Regions from separate parts of the Streptomyces sp. NPDC008086 genome, predicted to be linked through region 2. Evidence: riboswitches for the same ligand, from Rfam matches in the RefSeq annotation. Region 2 holds a riboswitch; each other region holds the start of a gene.
The links. A riboswitch is a leader RNA that binds a small molecule or an ion and turns the genes downstream of it on or off. The one in region 2 is predicted to bind cobalamin.

Region 1: it holds a riboswitch for cobalamin, as region 2 does, so the genes downstream of both, cobN (cobaltochelatase subunit CobN) here and metE (5-methyltetrahydropteroyltriglutamate--homocysteine S-methyltransferase) in region 2, are expected to answer to the same signal.
Region 3: it holds a riboswitch for cobalamin, as region 2 does, so the genes downstream of both, ACFZBP_RS02540 (energy-coupling factor ABC transporter permease) here and metE (5-methyltetrahydropteroyltriglutamate--homocysteine S-methyltransferase) in region 2, are expected to answer to the same signal.

Annotation. Positions count from the first base shown of each region.
Region 1 is NZ_JBIBIA010000003.1:300,428-306,559, forward strand. It holds gene cobN (cobaltochelatase subunit CobN) at 1-3,342, opposite strand, end outside; cobalamin riboswitch at 3,373-3,518, opposite strand; gene cobG (precorrin-3B synthase) at 3,601-4,866, shown strand; gene ACFZBP_RS11605 (precorrin-8X methylmutase) at 4,856-5,500, shown strand; gene ACFZBP_RS11610 (precorrin-2 C(20)-methyltransferase) at 5,497-6,132, shown strand, end outside.
Region 2 is NZ_JBIBIA010000001.1:668,378-674,509, forward strand. It holds gene aceB (malate synthase A) at 1-1,422, shown strand, start outside; gene ACFZBP_RS02990 (3-hydroxybutyryl-CoA dehydrogenase) at 1,419-2,288, shown strand; cobalamin riboswitch at 2,523-2,681, shown strand; gene metE (5-methyltetrahydropteroyltriglutamate--homocysteine S-methyltransferase) at 2,869-5,187, shown strand; gene ACFZBP_RS03000 (ABC transporter substrate-binding protein) at 5,605-6,132, shown strand, end outside.
Region 3 is NZ_JBIBIA010000001.1:563,055-569,186, reverse strand. It holds gene ACFZBP_RS02560 (amino acid permease) at 1-511, opposite strand, end outside; gene ACFZBP_RS02555 (ATP-binding cassette domain-containing protein) at 625-1,479, opposite strand; gene cbiQ (cobalt ECF transporter T component CbiQ) at 1,476-2,225, opposite strand; gene ACFZBP_RS02545 (energy-coupling factor ABC transporter substrate-binding protein) at 2,232-2,606, opposite strand; gene ACFZBP_RS02540 (energy-coupling factor ABC transporter permease) at 2,603-3,316, opposite strand; cobalamin riboswitch at 3,346-3,554, opposite strand; gene ACFZBP_RS02535 (Rid family hydrolase) at 3,583-3,972, opposite strand; gene ACFZBP_RS02530 (LysR substrate-binding domain-containing protein) at 4,045-4,956, shown strand; gene ACFZBP_RS02525 (transglutaminaseTgpA domain-containing protein) at 4,963-6,132, opposite strand, start outside.

The sequences.
Region 1 (6,132 bases), on a different contig from region 2:
GCCGAACAAGTAGTCCACGGTGGCGGCGAGTTCGAAGGCGCCCTTGTAGCCGTGGCGGCGCATCGCCTCGATCCACTTCGGGTTGACGACACGGGCGCGGAAGACACGCGAGGTCTCCTCGACGAGCGTGCGGGTGCGGACCGTCTCGGGCCGGGTGGAGTCGCCGATGTAGGCCTCGGGGGCGGTGCCGCGCAGGGCGCGGACGGTGGCCACCATGCCGCCGTGGTACTGGAAGTAGTCGTCGGAGTCGGCGATGTCGTGCTCGCGGGTGTCCGTGTTCTTGGCGGCGACGGCGATCCGCTTGTACGCCGTCTCCATCTCGTCGCGCGCCGGACGGCCGTCGAGTTCACGGCCGTAGGCGTAGCCGCCCCAGACGGTGTAGACCTCGGCGAGGTCGGCGTCGGTGCGCCAGTCGCGGGAGTCGATGAGCTGCAGCAGTCCGGCACCGTAGGTCCCCGGGCGGGAGCCGAAGATGCGGGTGGTGGCGCGGCGTTCGTCGCCGTGGGCCGCGAGGTCGGCCTGGACGTGGGCGCGGACGTGGTTGGCCTCGGCGGGCTCCTCCAGCGAGGCGGCCAGCCGTACGGCGTCGTCGAGCAGGCCGATCGTGTGCGGGAACGCGTCCCGGAAGAAGCCCGAGATACGCAGGGTCACGTCGATGCGGGGGCGGCCCAGCTCCTCGTACGGGATGGCCTCCAGGCCCGTCACCCGGCGCGAGGCGTCGTCCCAGACCGGGCGGACGCCGAGCAGCGCGAGGGCCTCGGCGACGTCGTCGCCCGCCGTGCGCATCGCGCTCGTGCCCCACAGGGAGAGACCGACGGAGGTGGGCCAGTCGCCGTTGTCGGTGCGATAGCGCTCCAGCAACGAGTCCGCGAGGGCCTGGCCGGTCTCCCAGGCGAGGCGGGACGGGACGGCCTTGGGGTCGACGGAGTAGAAGTTGCGGCCCGTCGGCAGGACGTTGACCAGACCGCGCAGAGGTGAGCCGGACGGGCCGGCGGGGACGAAGCCGCCATTGAGGGCGTGCAGGGCGTGGTCGAGTTCGGCGGTGGTGGCGGCGAGGCGCGGGACGACCTCGCGGGCGGCGAACTCCAGGATGGCGGCGACCTGTTCGCCGTGCTCGGTGGGGACGGCGGCCGGGTCCCAGCCCGCGTCGTCCATCGCCTGGACCAGGGCGCGGGCCTTGTCCTCCGCCTCGTCGGCCGTGGTACGGGTCGCGGCGGACTCGTCCAGACCGAGGGCCTCGCGCAGGCCGGGCAGAGCGGTGGTGCCGCCCCAGATCTGGCGGGCGCGCAGGATGGCGAGGACGAGGTTGACTCGGTCGGCGCCCTGCGGCGGAGCGCCGAGGACGTGCAGGCCGTCGCGGATCTGGGCGTCCTTGACCTCGCACAGCCAGCCGTCGACGTGCAGCAGGAAGTCGTCGAAGCCGTCGTCGTCGGGGCGGTCGGCCATGCCGAGGTCGTGGTCGAGCTTGGCGGCCTGGATGAGGGTCCAGATCTGGGCGCGGATGGCGGGGAGCTTGGCCGGGTCCATGGAGGAGATCTGGGCGTACTCGTCGAGGAGTTGCTCCAGGCGCGCGATGTCGCCGTAGGAGTCGGCGCGGGCCATGGGCGGGACGAGGTGGTCGATGAGGGTGGCGTGGACGCGGCGCTTGGCCTGGGTGCCCTCGCCGGGGTCGTTGACCAGGAACGGGTAGATCAGCGGCAGGTCGCCGAGGGCCGCGTCGGGGCCGCAGGCGGCGGACAGGCCGGCGTTCTTGCCGGGCAGCCACTCCAGGTTGCCGTGCTTGCCGAGGTGAATCATCGCGTCGGCGCCGAAACCGCCGTCCTCGGCGCGGGCCGCGATCCAGCGGTAGGCGGCGAGGTAGTGGTGCGAGGGGGGCAGGTCCGGGTCGTGGTAGATCGCGATCGGGTTCTCGCCGAAGCCGCGCGGGGGCTGGATGAGGATCAGCAGGTTGCCGAAGCGCAGGGCCGCGAGGACGATGTCGCCCTCCTCGTTGCGGCTGCGGTCGACGAACATCTCGCCGGGCGCCGGACCCCAGTGCTGCTCGACGGCCGTCCGCAGCTCTTCCGGCAGCGTGGCGAACCAGCGCCGGTAGTCGGCCGCCGGGATCCGCACCGGGTTGCGGGCCAACTGCTCCTCGGTGAGCCAGTTCTGGTCGTGGCCGCCGGCCTCGATGAGCGCGCGGATCAGCTCGTCGCCGTCGCCGGAGACCAGCCCGGGGATGTCGGTGTCGCCGAAGTCGTAGCCCTCGGCCTTGAGCCGCCTGAGCAGCGCGACGGCGCTGGCGGGGGTGTCGAGGCCGACCGCGTTGCCGATCCGGGAGTGCTTGGTCGGGTAGGCGGACAGGACGAGGGCGAGGCGCTTGTCGGCGGCCGGGATGTGCCGAAGCCGGGCGTGGCGTACGGCGATTCCGGCGACGCGCGCCGCGCGCTCGGGGTCGGCGACGTAGGCGGGCAGGCCGTCGGCGTCGATCTCCTTGAAGGAGAACGGCACGGTGATGAGCCGGCCGTCGAACTCGGGTACGGCGATCTGGCTGGCGGCGTCGAGCGGGGAGACGCCCTCGTCGTTCTCCTCCCACGCGGACCGGGGTCCGGTCAGGCACAGGGCCTGGAGGATCGGCACGTCGAGGGAGGTCAGGGCGCCCGCGTCCCAGGACTCGTCGTCGCCGCCGGCGGACGCCTCGGCGGGCTTGGTGCCGCCCGCGGCGAGCACGGTGGTGACGATGGCGTCGGCGGCGCGCAGTTCGTCGATGAGTTCGGGCTCCGGGGCCCGCAGGGAAGCGACGTACAGCGGCAGCGGCCGGCCGCCCGCGTCCTCGATCGCGTCGCACAGGGCGCCCACGAACGCCGTGTTGCCGCTCATGTGGTGGGCGCGGTAGTAGAGCACGGCGATCGTCGGGCCGTCGGCCCGGGACTCGCGCTCCAGCGGGCCCCAGCTGGGGGCGGCCGCCGGTGCCTCGAAGCCGTGCCCGGTGAGCAGGACCGTGTCCGACAGGAAGCGGGCGAGCTGCTCCAGGTTGGCCGGACCACCGTGGGCGAGGTAGGCGTGGGCCTCGGCGGCGATGCCGACCGGCACCGTGGAGGCGGCCATCAGCTGGGCGTCCGGGGCCTGTTCGCCGGTCAGGACGACGACCGGGCGGCCGTCGGCGAGGAGCAGGTCGAGGCCTTCCTGCCAGGCGCGCAGACCGCCGAGGAGGCGTACGACGACGAGGGCGACGCCGTCGAGGAGCGCGGGCAGGTCGTCGAGCGGGAGCCGAGCGGGGTTGGCGAAGCGGTAGGGCACGGGGCCGTTCGCCGCGCGGGCGCTGAGCAGGTCGGTGTCGGACGTCGACAGCAGAAGGATCATGCGGCGTCGGCCTTCCTCGGGGTGTCCGCGCCCCGGGTGGTGTCTGACGGCGGGAGTTCCTGACTCACCCGACCCTGGCGGGGTGGGCTCACAGTGGCGGGACCGCGCCGGATTCGCACCGGCTTCCTCCCCTGTCGCCGTCGTGGCGGTGGCGGACCGGATGATCCACCGAGAAGCATAGTAAGGGCCACGGGACCAGCCGTCGGCATGCGGAGGCGGCGGCATACGGTCACCGGGACGGTCGGTATGCTCGCCGCCATGTCCACGCCCTCCATCCGACCGTCGTCCCAGGCCACAGGGGTCACACGGGACCGCGACGACGCATGCCCGGGCGCACTGAGGCTGCACACGGCGGACGACGGCGCACTCGCCCGGATCCGGATTCCCGGGGGTGTGCTCCAGGTCGGTCAGGCGGTGGAACTCGGCCGGGCCGCGTTCGAACTCGGCGACGGGGACCTGCATCTGACGTCCCGGGGCAACGTCCAGCTGCGCGGTCTGCCGACGGGCTGCGGCGGGGAGTTGGCGAGCCGGCTGGAGGCGGCCGGGCTGCTGCCGTCGTGGCGGCACGAACGGGTACGCAATGTGGTGGCCTCGCCGCTGTCCGGGCTGGACGGGCGCGGCCACGCCGACGTACGGCCGTGGCTGCGGGCGTTGGACGAGCTGCTGTGCGCGAGCGAGGCGGCGGCCCGGCTGTCCGGGCGGTTCCTGTTCGCGCTCGACGACGGGCGCGGGGACGTCGCCGGGCTCGACCCGGACGTGACCCTGCGGGCCGCGCCGGACGGGGCCGTGTGGCTGCGGGTCGGGGTCGCGGATTCCGTGGCGGTCCTGACCGCCGATGACGCGCCTCGGGCGGCGCTGCTGGCCGCCGAGGTGTTCCTGGAGGCGAGTGCCGGCCAGGTCTGGCGGGTGGCCGAACTCCCGCTCCCCGTCGATGAGTTGGCGCACGAGGTCGTACGACGGCTGGGGGCCGGACATGCCTCGCCGGCCTGGCCGCCGGTGAGCGGGCCGTCCCCCTCCCCCGGTGTCGTCACCGGCCCCGACGGCACGACGAGCCTGTCCGTCCTCGCCCCGCTGGGCCGCCTCACCGCCGCCCAGTGGACCGCGCTGACGGCGACCGCGTCAGATGAGCTGCGGCTGACACCTTGGCGTGGAGTGATCCTTCCCACAGTGCGCTCCGACCGGCTTCCCGGCCTAGACTCCGTCGGTCTGATCACGGCCCCGGACTCTCCCTGGCTCGGTGTCGGTGCCTGCATCGGACGGCCCGGTTGCGCCAAGTCGCGGGCGGACATCCGTTCGGACGCGGCCGCGTCGCTCACCGCGGGCGGCGGGCTGCCGGCGTACTGGTCCGGCTGCGAGCGCCGTTGCGGTCGTCCGCGCGGCGATCACGTGGACGTCGTCGCGGCCCCGAACGGCGGCTACCTGATCTCCGTCGTGGAAGCCGGCCGGGTCCGCGCCACGACGACGACCGACCATCCATCGAGGCTCGCCGCCGACCTGGCGGCGGCCCGCACGCATGACCTGTAGGAGCACGGTGTTCGAGTACGAGAAGGACGGTGCGGCCATCTACCGCCAGTCCTTTGCCACCATCCGCGCGGAGGCGGACCTCGCGGGCCTGCCCGCCGACGTCAGTCAGGTCGCGGTCCGGATGATCCACGCCTGCGGGATGGTCGACCTCGTGCGCGACCTCGTGTACTCGCCGGGAGTGGTGGCGCGTGCCCGGGAGGCCCTGCGGGCCGGTGCGCCCATCTTCACCGATGTGCAGATGGTGGCCAGCGGGGTGACCCGCAAGCGGCTGCCCGCCGGCAACGACGTGCTGTGCACCCTGTCCGACCCGGCCGTGCCCGAGCTGGCCGCGAAGATGGGCACCACGCGCAGCGCGGCCGCCATGGAGCTGTGGCGGGACCGGCTGGAGGGTTCGGTGGTCGCCGTCGGGAACGCGCCGACCTCGCTGTTCCGGCTCCTGGAGATGATCGAGGAGGGCGCTCCCCGCCCGGCCGCCGTCATAGGTGTGCCGGTGGGGTTCGTGGGGGCCGCCGAGTCGAAGGAGGCGCTCGCGGAGCATCCGTCGGGACTTGAGCACCTGATCGTCCGTGGCCGACGCGGAGGCAGCGCCATCGCCGCCGCCGCGCTCAACGCGATCGCGAGTGAGGAAGAGTGAGCGGGAAACTGTACGGCGTCGGGCTGGGCCCCGGCGATCCGTCGTTGATGACCGTGCGCGCGGTGGAGGTCATCGCCGAGGCGGACGTGATCGCGTACCACAGTGCGCGGCACGGGCGGTCCATCGCCCGTTCGATCGCGGCGAAGCACATCAGGGAACGGCACATCGAGGAGCGGCTGGTCTACCCGGTCACCACCGAGACCACCGACCACCCCGGCGGCTACCAGGGCGCCATCGACGACTTCTACACCGAGGCCGCCGCCCGCCTCGCCGCGCACCTCGACGCCGGCCGGACGGTCGCCGTCCTCGCGGAGGGCGACCCGCTCTTCTACGGCTCCTACATGCACATGCACAAGCGGCTCGCGGACCGCTACGACACCGAGGTCGTCCCCGGGGTCACCTCCGTGTCGGCCGCCGCCGCCCGTCTGGGCACCCCGCTCGCCGAGGGCGAGGAGGTGCTGACGATCCTGCCGGGCACCCTGCCCGAGGAGGAGCTGACCGCCCGGCTCGCCGCCACGGACGCCGCGGTGGTGATGAAGCTGGGCCGCACCTTCACCAAGGTCCGCGGCGCGCTGGAGAGTGCGGGCCGGCTGGGCGAGGCGCGGTACGTCGAGCGGGCCACGATGAGCGGT
Region 2 (6,132 bases):
GCGTCGGGCTCGCCTCTCGACTTCCCCATGGTCACGGCCGCTGTGCGCAACGACCCGACCTGGCGGGTGGCACCGCCCGCGCCCGGTCTGACCGACCGGCGCGTGGAGATCACCGGGCCGCCCGACCGGCGCATGGCCGTCAACGCCCTCAACTCCGGTGCCAAGGTGTGGATGGCCGACTTCGAGGACGCCACCGCGCCCCTCTGGGACAACGTCATCGGCGGCCAGCTCACCCTGCTCGACGCTGTCGAGCGCCGCATCGACTTCACCACACCGGAGGGCAAGGAGTACCGGCTCGGCGAGGAACTCGCCACCATCGTGGTCCGGCCGCGCGGCTGGCACCTCGACGAGGAGCACCTGACGTACGACGGCCGGCCCGTGCCCGCCGCCCTCGTCGACTTCGGCCTGTACTTCTTCCACTGCGCCCAGCGTCAGATCGACGCCGGGTACGGCCCGTACTTCTACCTCCCCAAGCTGGAGAACCGCTACGAGGCCCGCCTCTGGAACGACGTCTTCGTGCTCGCCCAGGAGTTGCTCGGTATTCCGCGCGGCACGATCCGGGCCACCGTTCTCATCGAGACGATCACCGCCGCGTTCGAGATGGAGGAGATCCTCTACCAACTGCGCGAACACAGCTCCGGACTCAACGCGGGCCGCTGGGACTACCTGTTCAGCCTGATCAAGACGTTCGGCCACCGCACCGATTTCCTCCTCCCCGACCGGGCGAAGGTGACGATGACGGCCCCCTTCATGCGGGCCTACACCGAACTCCTCGTCCGCACCTGCCACCGGCGCGGCGCCCACGCCATCGGCGGCATGGCCGCCCACGTGCCCGGCAAGGACCCCGCCGCGAACGAGGCCGCGCTCGCCAAGGTCCGGCTGGACAAGGAGCGCGAGGCCGAGGACGGCTTCGACGGCTCCTGGGTCGCCCATCCGGGACTCGTCCCCGTCTGCCGCGAGGTCTTCGACGGTGTCCTCGGTGACCGCCCCCACCAACTGGACCGAACCCGTGACGACGTCGAGGTGACGCCGGCCGACCTGCTGTCGGTGCGCCGGATCAGCGGGCCGCCCACCCCGGAGGGCGTCCGCACCAACGTCTGCGTCGCGTTGCGCTACTTCGCCGCCTGGGTGCGCGGGCAGGGCGCGGTCGCCATCAACGGCCTGATGGAGGACGCGGCCACCGCCGAGATCGCCCGCGTCCAGATCTGGCAGTGGCTACGGCACCGGGTCATCGACCGGGCGACAGTGGAGGAGATCCTCTACGACGAGGTGGCAGCGCTCGGCGCCGAGTACCCGTGGGCACCGGTGGACGACATCCGCGCCCTCTTCGAACGGACCGCTCTCGTCGGCGAGTTGCCGCTGTTCTTCACCCCGGACGCCTACACCCGGCACCTCGTGCGAGGGACGGAGGCCCGGGCATGAGCGCGGCGATCGGACGCGTCGGCGTCGTCGGCGGCGGGCAGATGGGCGCGGGCATCGCCGAGGTGTGCGCACGGGCGGGGCTCGACACCGTGGTCTGCGAGGCGGACGCCATCGCCGCCCGCGCCGCCCGCGACCGGATCGCGGGCTCCCTGGACCGTGCCGTGCTACGGGGCAAGCTGACGCGGGAAGCCGCCGGCGACGCCCTCGCCCGGCTCGTCTTCACCAGCAGCCTGGACGACCTCGCCGACCGGCAGCTCGTCGTCGAGGCGGTCATCGAGAACGCCGACGCCAAGACCGAGATCTTCGCCGCGCTCGACAAGATCGTCGAGGATCCGGAGGCGGTGCTAGCCACCAACACCTCCTCCCTGCCGGTCATGCGGCTCGGCATGGCCACCAGCCGCGCCGACCACGTGATCGGGCTGCACTTCTTCAACCCTGTGCCCGTACTGCCCCTGGTAGAGGTCGTGACCTCGCTGCACACGTCGGCCGCGACGACGACCGCGGTGGAGGACTTCGCGACCCGGACCCTCGGCAAGACGGTGATCCGTTCCCAGGACCGGGCGGGCTTCGTCGTCAACGCGCTCCTCATCCCGTATCTCCTGTCGGCGATCCGGATGGCCGAGTCCGGCTTCGCCACCGCCACCGACATCGACGCCGGCATGGAGCTCGGCTGCGCCCATCCCATGGGCCCACTGAAGCTGGCGGACCTGATCGGCCTGGACACCGTCGCCTCCATCGCCGAGTCGCTCTACGACGAGTTCAAGGAACCCCTCTACGCCCCTCCCCCGCTCCTCCAGCGCATGGTCGAGGCGGGACTGCTGGGCCGCAAGACCGGCCGGGGCTTCCACACCTACGACCAGGGCTGAGGGCCTGGTACGACGCGGGCTGAGGGGCCCGCACCGCCGCAGGGGTGAGGGTCCCGCGCGGCGCGACTGGGAAGGGCGGGAAGCGCGAGTGCGGCGCTTCCCGCCTTCGGCGCTCCTCCTCCACCGTGCTCTGTGTCACCTTCCAGATCCTGGACCGCCCCCTTGCCCGACGGGCGACACCCCGTAGGGTGGCCGGAGCAGCTGGTTCGCCCCGCCCGCCAGGCGGGGTGTCGCAAGAGGGAACCCGGTGGGAATCCGGGACTGCCCCGCAGCGGTGAGCGGGAACGACCGCCGTCATACGCACTGGGTCCGACGTACCGGGCCTGGGAAGCGACGGCCAGTAGGTGTCCTCCTCGGTGAACGACGAGGGCGTGCCCACGAGTCCGAAGACCTGCCACCTGCCCGTGCGCGGACCGTTCCGCGCGCGGAGATCTCGGTGACCTCGAGGGCGGGTCGGCGTACATACCAGGCGGACGACCGCGCTGTGCCGCGCGAGGTCGGTTCCGTCCGGTTCGTCACCCCTTCGCGTTCTCGTCCCGTCTCCGGGATCTCAGGGAATCGTCTCGCGAAGGAGATCTCCGTGACCAGCAAGTCCGCAGCCGCGGCAGCACGGGCCACCGTGTACGGCTACCCCCGCCAGGGCCCGAACCGGGAACTGAAGAAGGCGATCGAGGGCTACTGGAAGGACCGCGTCACCGCCGACGCCCTCCACTCCACCGCCGCCGATCTGCGCGCCGCCAACTGGCGGCTGCTCGCCGACGCCGGCGTCCACGAGGTGCCGACCGGTGACTTCTCGTACTACGACCACGTCCTCGACACCACCGTCATGGTCGGCGCGATCCCCGAGCGCCACCGCGCCGCTGTCGAAGCCGACGCCCTTGACGGCTACTTCGCCATGGCCCGTGGCACCCAGGATGTCGCGCCGCTGGAAATGACCAAGTGGTTCGACACCAACTACCACTACCTCGTACCCGAGTTGGGCCCGGACACGGTGTTCACGGCCGACTCGACGAAGCAGGTCGCCGAGCTGAGGGAGGCCCTGGCGCTGGGCCTGACCGCCCGCCCGGTCCTGGTCGGCCCCGTCACCTACCTGCTCCTCGCCAAGCCCGCGCCGGGCGCTTCCGCGGACTTCGAACCGCTGACCCTGCTCGACCGCCTGCTGCCGGTGTACGCCGAGGTGCTCGCCGACCTTCGCGCGGCCGGCGCCGAGTGGGTGCAGCTGGACGAGCCCGCCTTCGTACAGGACCGCACCCCGGCCGAGCTGAACGCCCTCGAGCGCGCCTACCGCGACCTCGGGGCACTGCCCGACCGGCCGAAGCTGCTGGTCGCGTCGTACTTCGACCGGCTCGGCGAGGCGCTTCCCGTCCTGGCGAAGGCCCCCGTCGAGGGACTCGCCCTGGACTTCACCGAGGCGGCCGCGGCCAACCTCGACGCGCTCGCCGCCGTCGGCGGGCTGCCGGGCAAGCGCCTGGTCGCCGGTGTCGTCAACGGCCGCAACATCTGGATCAACGACCTGTCGAAGTCCCTCTCCACCCTCGGCACCCTGTTGGGCCTCGCCGACCGGGTCGACGTCGCCGCCTCCTGCTCCCTCCTCCACGTGCCCCTCGACACGGGCCTGGAACGGGACATCGAACCGCAGATTCTGCGCTGGCTCGCCTTCGCCCGGCAGAAGACCGCCGAGATCGTCACCCTCGCGCGCGGCCTCGCCCAGGGCACCGACACCATCAGCGCCGAACTCGCCGCCAACCGCGCCGACCTGGCCTCCCGCGCGAGCTCGCCGATCACCCGCGACCCAGCCGTACGCAACCGTGCCGAGGCCGTCACGGACGCCGACGCCCGCCGCTCCCAGCCGTACGCCGAACGCGCCACGGCGCAGCGCGCCCACCTCGGGCTGCCGCTGCTGCCGACCACGACCATCGGCTCGTTCCCGCAGACCGGCGAACTGCGCGTCGCGCGGGCGGACCTGCGCGCAGGCCGGATCGACACCGCCGGCTACGAGGAACGCATCAAGACCGAGATCCAGGAAGTCATCTCCTTCCAGGAGAAGACCGGCATCGACGTCCTGGTACACGGCGAGCCCGAACGCAACGACATGGTCCAGTACTTCGCCGAACAGCTGACGGGGTACCTGGCCACGCAGCACGGCTGGGTCCAGTCGTACGGCACCCGCTACGTCCGCCCGCCGATCCTGGCCGGGGACATTTCCCGCCCCGAGCCGATGACGGTGCGCTGGACGTCGTACGCCCAGTCCCTCACCGACAAGCCGGTCAAGGGCATGCTCACCGGGCCGGTCACCATGCTCGCCTGGTCCTTCGTCCGGGACGACCAGCCCCTCGGCGAGACCGCCCGTCAGGTCGCCCTCGCCCTCCGCGACGAGGTGAACGACCTGGAAACTGCGGGCACCTCGGTGATCCAGGTCGACGAGCCCGCACTGCGCGAGACGCTGCCGCTGCGCGCTGCGGATCACGCCCGCTACCTGGCATGGGCGACGGAAGCCTTCCGGCTCACCACCGCCGGCGTCCGTCCGGACACCCAGATCCACACCCACATGTGCTACGCCGAGTTCGGCGACATCGTCCAGGCCATCGACGACCTCGACGCCGACGTCATCAGTCTGGAGGCAGCCCGCTCGCACATGCAGGTGGCCCGGGAGCTGGCCGCACACGGCTATCCGCGCGAGGCCGGGCCGGGTGTCTACGACATCCACTCCCCGCGCGTCCCCAGCGCCGAGGAAGCCGCCGGGCTGCTCCGCACGGGCCTGAAGGCGATCCCGGCCGAGCGGCTGTGGGTCAACCCCGACTGCGGCCTGAAGACCCGCGGCTGGCCCGAGACCCGCGCCTCGCTGGAAAACCTCGTCACCGCCGCCCGCACGGTCCGAGGCGAGCTGCCCGCCTCCTGACCGTAGGTCTTAGTGGGCCGGGACGCCACGAGCGTCCCGGCCCCGGACGCGCGGCGCCGCCACGACCAAGGCATGAAGAGGGCCCAACGCCCTGGGTCATGTTCCAGTGATGCTTCCCTCTCAACGACGCACCCTGCGAACCGGCGCCAGAAATCCCCGTCCTCTCGAATTCCAGGTCCCGGGCCAACGCCTCCCGCGGCTCCTCATCACCGTCGGGCTTGCCCGCCAGGCAGACAGCGGATCTCCCACGGGCCGGGGAGGCATTCAGCTACGTCGTCATGTGTTCGTCCTCACGTGTCATCCGCGGTTCTGAGCGGTTCAGAAGTCAGGTCCCGGTGGCGGCGCGGCAGGTCCTCGATCGCGCCGCGCAGACAGTCGACAGTGCAGCCGATGACGTCGGGCGCCTAGGGTCGCGGTATGCGCATCGTCTCCCTGCTGCCCGCCGCGACCGACATCGTGGCCGAGCTCGGCCTCGTCGATCGGCTTGTGGGCCGGACCCACGAGTGCGACTGGCCACCCGCGGCGGTGACCGGCGTACCGGTCGTGACAGGTGCCGAGTTCACCCCGGACGACCTCACCAGCCGCGAGATCTCCGACGCCGTGGGCGGCTCGGCGCACTCCGGCTCGTCCCTCTACATCCTCGACACCGAGGCCCTGGCCGCGCTCCGTCCGGACGTCGTCCTCACCCAGGACCTGTGCGACGTGTGCGCCGTGTCGTACGAGAAGGTGAGCCGGGCCGTACGTGTCCTGGACGCCGACACCCGCGTCCTCAGCCTGGAGCCGCGCACCCTCGACGACGTACTGGACTGTCTGGTCACGGTCGGCGACCTGCTAGGTGTGCGGGAACGGGCCGAGCGGCGTCGGGCGGAGCTGTGGGCTCGACTCGACCAGGTGCGCGGTGCCGTGGCGGGGCGGGACCGGCCGCGCGTCGTCGCCATCGAGTGG
Region 3 (6,132 bases), 110 kb from region 2:
CGAGGATCAGGATGTTCTGCACCTTGGCCGACACCTCGGTGCCGATGACGCACACGGCCGTCATCACCAGGATGAGCAGCACCGTCAGCGTCTCGCGCACCAGCTCGTTGTCGACCCAGCTGTCGAGACCGAACGCGAGCAGCGCGAACGTCACCGCGACGTCCGCGAGCGAGCCGACCACCAGGACCCCGGTCATGGTGATGGCCCAGCCGCCGAGCCAGCCGGCCCACGGGCCCATCGCCCGGGTGACCCAGGAGAACGTCGTCCCGCAGTCCTGGTCGACCCGGTTGAGGTAGTAGAACGCCGACGCGATCAGCAGCATCGGGACGAACGAGGCGAGCATGACGCCCGGGGCGTACACACCGACGAGCGCCACCACCGGACCGATCGCCGCGGCCAGCGAGTACGCCGGCGAGGTGGAGTTGAGCCCGATGACGAGGGCGTCGACGAACCCGATCGCGTCGGCCTTCAGCCCTTCGGGCGGGCGGGTGTCCTCGGTGGCCTCGGCCATGCTGCCTCACTTCGGTCGTACGTGACCCCATGAAACAGGCAACCGTGGAGCCCGCCCCGCCTTTGGTGTGCGCTCGCGGGGTGTATCACCCGTGTGCCCAACGCCCGGACAGGTCAGCCTTCGGCCGGGCTCGGTGCCGCCGCCAGGGCCGCCAGCGCCTCCGCGTCGCGCGGACCGGGCGAGGAGTCGTCCAGCAGACCCTGCGCGCGCAGGAACTGGGCCGCCGCGACACCCCAGGGCAGCCGCAGCCCGGCCTGCTGGAGGAGATCGGCGCGGGCCAGCATGGTGGGCGCCGGTCCGGTGCGGACACCGGACGGGGTCAGCAGCGCCGCGTCGTCCGCCCAGCGCAGGGCCAGGTCGACGTCGTGCGTGGCCATCACCACCGTGGTGCCGCCCGCGCGAAGCCCGTCCAAGGTGGCGAGGAGACGCTCCTGGCCATCGGGGTCGAGCCCGGCGGTCGGTTCGTCGAGGATCAGCACACGGGGCCGCATCGCGACGGCGCCCGCGATGGCGGTGCGCTTGCGCTGCCCGTACGACAGCAGATGCGTGGGCCGGTCGGCCAGCGCGGTGATGTCCAGGGCGGTGAGCGCCTCGTCGACCCGCGCGCGTACCTCGGCGTCGGGCAGGCCCAGGTTCAGCGGGCCGAAGGAGACGTCCTGCGCGACGGAGGCGGCGAACAGCTGGTCGTCGGGGTCCTGCACCACCAGCTGCACGGTCGTCCGCAGCCCGGTCAGGCCCTTGCGGTCGTACGTGACCGGCGCACCCGCCACGGTCAACCGGCCGTCGTGTGGGCGCAGTCCACCGCTGAGCAGCCGCATCAGCGTGGTCTTGCCGCTGCCGTTGCGGCCGAGCAGCGCGAGCGCGCGCCCCTCGTGGACGTCGAAGTCGAGGCCGCTGAGGACGACGGGCCCGTCCTCGTAGGCGTAGGACGCGCCCCGCAGGGCTACCAGGGCGGTGGGCTCGCTCATGGCAGGGCCCTTTCCAGTACGAGGGTGAGGGCGGCCAGCGCGGCGAGGAGCACGCAACTGGCGGCCGTGAAGCGGACGGAGACCCGGGCCTCGGGCACCAGGACGCGCAGGGTGCCGTCGTAGCCGCGCCCGGCGAGCCCGGCCTGGAGCCGGGTGGCCCGGTCGAAGGCCCGCACGAAGGCGGTGGCCCCGAGCCCGGCCAGGGACCGCCACTCCGCGGCCCTGCTGGTGTGCCCGAGCCGAGCGGCCTGGGCCTGACGGATACGGCGCACGGAGTCCAGGAGCAGGAAGCTCATCCGGTACGTCACCAGGGCGACGTCCACGACGGGCGCGGGCACCCCGGCCCGTACCAGGCGGGGCAGCAGATCGGACATCGGCGTGGTGAAGGCGAACAGCAGCACGCCCAACGAGGCCGCCGAGGTGCGCAGCAGCAACTCCCCGGCGCGCAGCGGGCCCTCCGCGGCGAGGGACACGAAGCCGTCCGGCCCGCCGACCTGGACGAGCAGGGTGAGCGCGCCGGTCACACAGAAGCCGAGCGGCACACGGTAGGCCCGCCACAGCCGTCGCGCGGGCACGCCCGCCGGACCCAGCAGTACGGCGAGCGCGGTGACCAGGACCAGCGCGGCGCCCGGCCAGGGCGGCAGCGAGATGGCGAGCACGGTGAGGCCGAGCCCGAGCACGGCCTTGTCCACGGGGTGACGGCGGCGCCAGCGACTGCTGTGCGCCGCCGCGTCGATCGGCAGCACGAGAGGTCAGGACCTCTCGGCCGTGGACTCCTCGGCGGTCGCGCCGGCCGCGCTCTCCGCGCCGCCGACCCGCTCCAGCGCCCGCTCCTCGCCCTGCCGCCGACCCCGGCGCAGACCGAAGTAGTAGGCGAGGACCCCGGCGCCGAGGGCGGCCTGGAGGGCGAAGAGCGCCGACTCGATCTCACCGGACGGCGGCTCGTACAGCGGCGAGAACCACGGCTCGTAGTCCGGCTCGATCTCGGTGATCGCGGTCTCCGCCTCGGCGTCGGCACCCGCGAACGGCTCCTCCTTGTGGTCGCCGAGGCCGAGGGCCAGCGGCAGCACGGCGAGGGCGGCCACGACGACCAGCAGCAGAATGTTGATCTTCGTGTTCCTGCTCATCGGGCCACCGCCTCGGTCTCGGTCCCGCTCTCGGTCCGGGACTGCTTCCTGGCCAGGAGCACGCCCAGCCGGGTCAGTTCGCCCTTGCTGGACTGCACCAGCAGCCGCATCACGAGCACCGTGAGCAGTCCCTCGCTCACCGCGAGGGGGATCTGGGTGACGGCGAAGATGGAGCCGAACTTGCCGAGCGCGCCCAGGAATCCGCTGCTCGGGTCGGGGAAGGCGAGGGCCAGCTGGACACTGGTCACGCAGTAGGTGGACAGGTCGGCGAGGAAGGCGCCGAAGAACACGGCGACCATGAGCGGCACGTCGTAGCGCCGCAGCAGCTTGTAGATCGCGTATCCGGCCCAGGGGCCGACGATCGCCATCGAGAAGACGTTGGCGCCGAGCGTCGTCAGACCGCCGTGCGCGAGCAGCAGCGCCTGGAAGAGCAGGGTGATGGTGCCCAGCACCGCCATGATCGGCGGCCGGAACAGGATGGCGCCCAGACCGGTGCCCGTGGGATGCGAGCAACTGCCCGTCACCGAGGGCAGCTTCAGCGCGGACAGGACGAACGTGAAGGCTCCGGAGGCGCCGAGGAGCAGCGTGCTCTCCGGGTGCTCCTTGACCTCACGGGTGAGTGAACGGACGCCGTGGACGACGAAGGGCGCGGACGCGACGCCCCAGGCGACCGCGTGCGCCGGAGGCAGGAAACCCTCGGCTATGTGCATGGCTCAGCAGACCCTCTCCAGCACCTCGTGGATGGTTGACGCGCCCTGGTCGGTCTCCTGGCTTACGGGTACCACCGCCCGTGCTCCGCCTTCCCGGGTCCCGAAGGACCCAGTGGCTGCCCGTGAGGGCCGGAGCCGGACTTCCCGATTCACAGTGGCGAGGGCCGCACCGGCATCACACCGGGTTTCCCGTTCACCAAGGCGTGGTGACAGTAGTGCCCGGACCGGGTGGCTGACAAGCGCGCCCAGGGGGCGTGAAAGGGGCGCTACGGGAGGGGCCGACGCGCGTACACCTCGATCTCGATCTTCATACGAGGGTCGGCGAGACCGCACCTGAGCATGGTGGCGGCCGGCCGGACCTCACCGAAGCAGCGGCGCAGAACCGGCCAGCAGGGCTCGAAGTCCGCACGGTCGGGGAGCAGATACCGCACTCGCACCACATCCGAGAAAGCGCATCCCGCCTCGGCCAGCGCGGCCCCGATATTGCGCAGGCACTGCTCCGCCTGTTCCACCACGTCGTCGGAGATCGTCATCGTGCCGTAGTCGAACCCGGTCGTCCCGGACACATGCACCCAGTCACCGTCGACCACGGCACGGGCATAGCCGATCTGCTCCTCGAAGGTCGAGCCGCTGAGGATCGCACGTCGCTCTGTCATGCGCCGCACGCTAGGTGACCAGCGCAGATACGTCTAATACTGCAGAGGGCATGACCTGATATCCCTGGGCGTATGAACCGACCGGAACTGCCCCTGCCCCAACTGCACGCGTTCGTCGTGCTCGCCGAGGAACTCCACTTCGGCCACGCCGCCGCCCGTCTCGGTATCGCCCAGCCACCGCTGAGCCAGCAGATCAGACGCCTGGAGGACAAGGTCGGCCACGCCCTGTTCCACCGCGCGCCAGGAGGCGTCACGCTCACCCCGGCCGGCCGTGAACTGCTCCCCGCCGCCCGGCGCGCCCTCACCGACGTCACGGACGGCCTGGCCGCGGCCCGCGCCGTCGGCAGCGGCCGGGCCGGCACCCTGCGCCTCGGCTTCGCCGCCTCCCTCGCCCTCACCGTGCTGCCCGGCCTGCTGCGCACCTTCCGGGACCGGTTCCCCGGCGTACGTCTGGACATCCACGAGATGACCACCGCGCCGCAGATCGCCGCCCTGCACGACAGGGCCATCGATGTCGGCCTCCTGCGCGAACCTCCCGCCGACCAGCCGGAGCTCGGCTTCACAACCGTGCTCAGCGAGCCGTTCGTGGCCGTCCTGCCGTCCGCCCATCCGCTGGCCGCGCAACGGACCGTACAGCTCGCGCAGTTGGCGGACTCGCCCTTCGTGCTGCTGCCGCGCGCGGTCGGCCCGCAGCTGTACGACCGGATCACCGGCCTGTGCGCCGAAGCCGGCTTCACGCCTCGGACCGTCCAGCACGCCGTGGAGTGGCAGACCGTGTGCGCCCTGGTGCAGACCGGCCTCGGCGTCTCCCTGGCACCGGCGAGCATCCGCCGTATCCGCCTCAAAGGCGTCGCCTTCCGCAGGATCGAGCCCGGCGACGCCCGCACGCGCGTGGCCGTCGCCTGGCGCGCGGGCGACCCGAACCCGCTGGTCGCACACCTGCTGGCAGCGGTCAGCCAGGATCGGCCGGACCGGCTCCAGTGATGCCCGTCACCGCGCGCGAGGCCGGCCCCCGCGCGGTCGGCGAGGGGCGGCGGAGCGCAGGAGCCGGAACAGACGGGTGCGGTGCGGGACGCGGGCCCGGACGGTCCTTTCGAGCGCGTCGCAGTCCGACCACGCGGCGTCGGCGGCCGCGCTGTCGGGTCTGCGGCCCGCGTACTCGACCTCGTTGACCAGGGTCGCCAGGTCCGGCAGGCGCCGCCCCACGGTGCCGCCCACGTGCCGCGCGCCGAACGCGGCGATCTCCTGCGCGGTGTGCGCTCCCGTGGCGGGAAGGCCGATCTCCGTGAGGCGGTCCTCGATCTGCCGCCAGGCCCCGAGGACCCGGTGCCGCGCGTCCGGCCCGTTGCGCCGTCCGCTGCGCCGCCTGTACGGCAGCCACAGCGCGTACAGCACATACGCCGTGGCGAGGAGCAGCACCGCGAGCGGGACGGTGAGCCACAGCGGCGGCATACCGGCACCGGAGCCACCCCCGGCGGGGGCCGCCTCCGCGGGCGTGCGCGGGGGCGTCGACGGCGGCGTCGGCCTGGTGCTCTCCCGGTCCCCCTGCTGACGCTCCTCCGGCTCCGCAGCCGACGCGGCGCCGGAGCGGCCCTGCGCCGCCTCCCCGGGCGTCGGCTGGAACGGCACCCAGCCGACCCCGGCGAACCTGACTTCCGGCCAGGCCAGCACGTCCTGTCCCCGGACCTGCCAGGTGCCGGAACCGGTCCGGGTACCCGGGCGGAAGCCCACGGCCACCCGGGTGGGCAGGCCCAGGGTGCGGGCCAGGACCGCGAACGAGGCGGCGAACTGCTCGGACGTGCCGCGCCCGCCGTCCGCCAGGAAGAACTCCAGGCTCCGGTAGGTGTGTCCGGGCAGCGCCCCCGGGTCGAGCCGGTAGGTCGCACGCAGCCAGTCGGCCAGGCGGACGGCCCGCTCGTAGGGGTGGGTGGCGCCCCGGGTGACCCGTTCGGCGATGGTCCTGAAGGACCGTACGGAAGGGATCGGTTGCCCGGCCGCGTCCACGGCGGGAAGGGCCACCCGGGCCGGGTCGTGGGCGGTGGCCGCGTACCGCAGCCGGTCGGCGTGGTACTCGGGCCGGCGGGAGGTCACGGTGTAGGTGAAGCCGCTCGGGACGGCGGTGCCCGTGGAGAGCATCCCGCTGTCCGGGTCGACGGACAG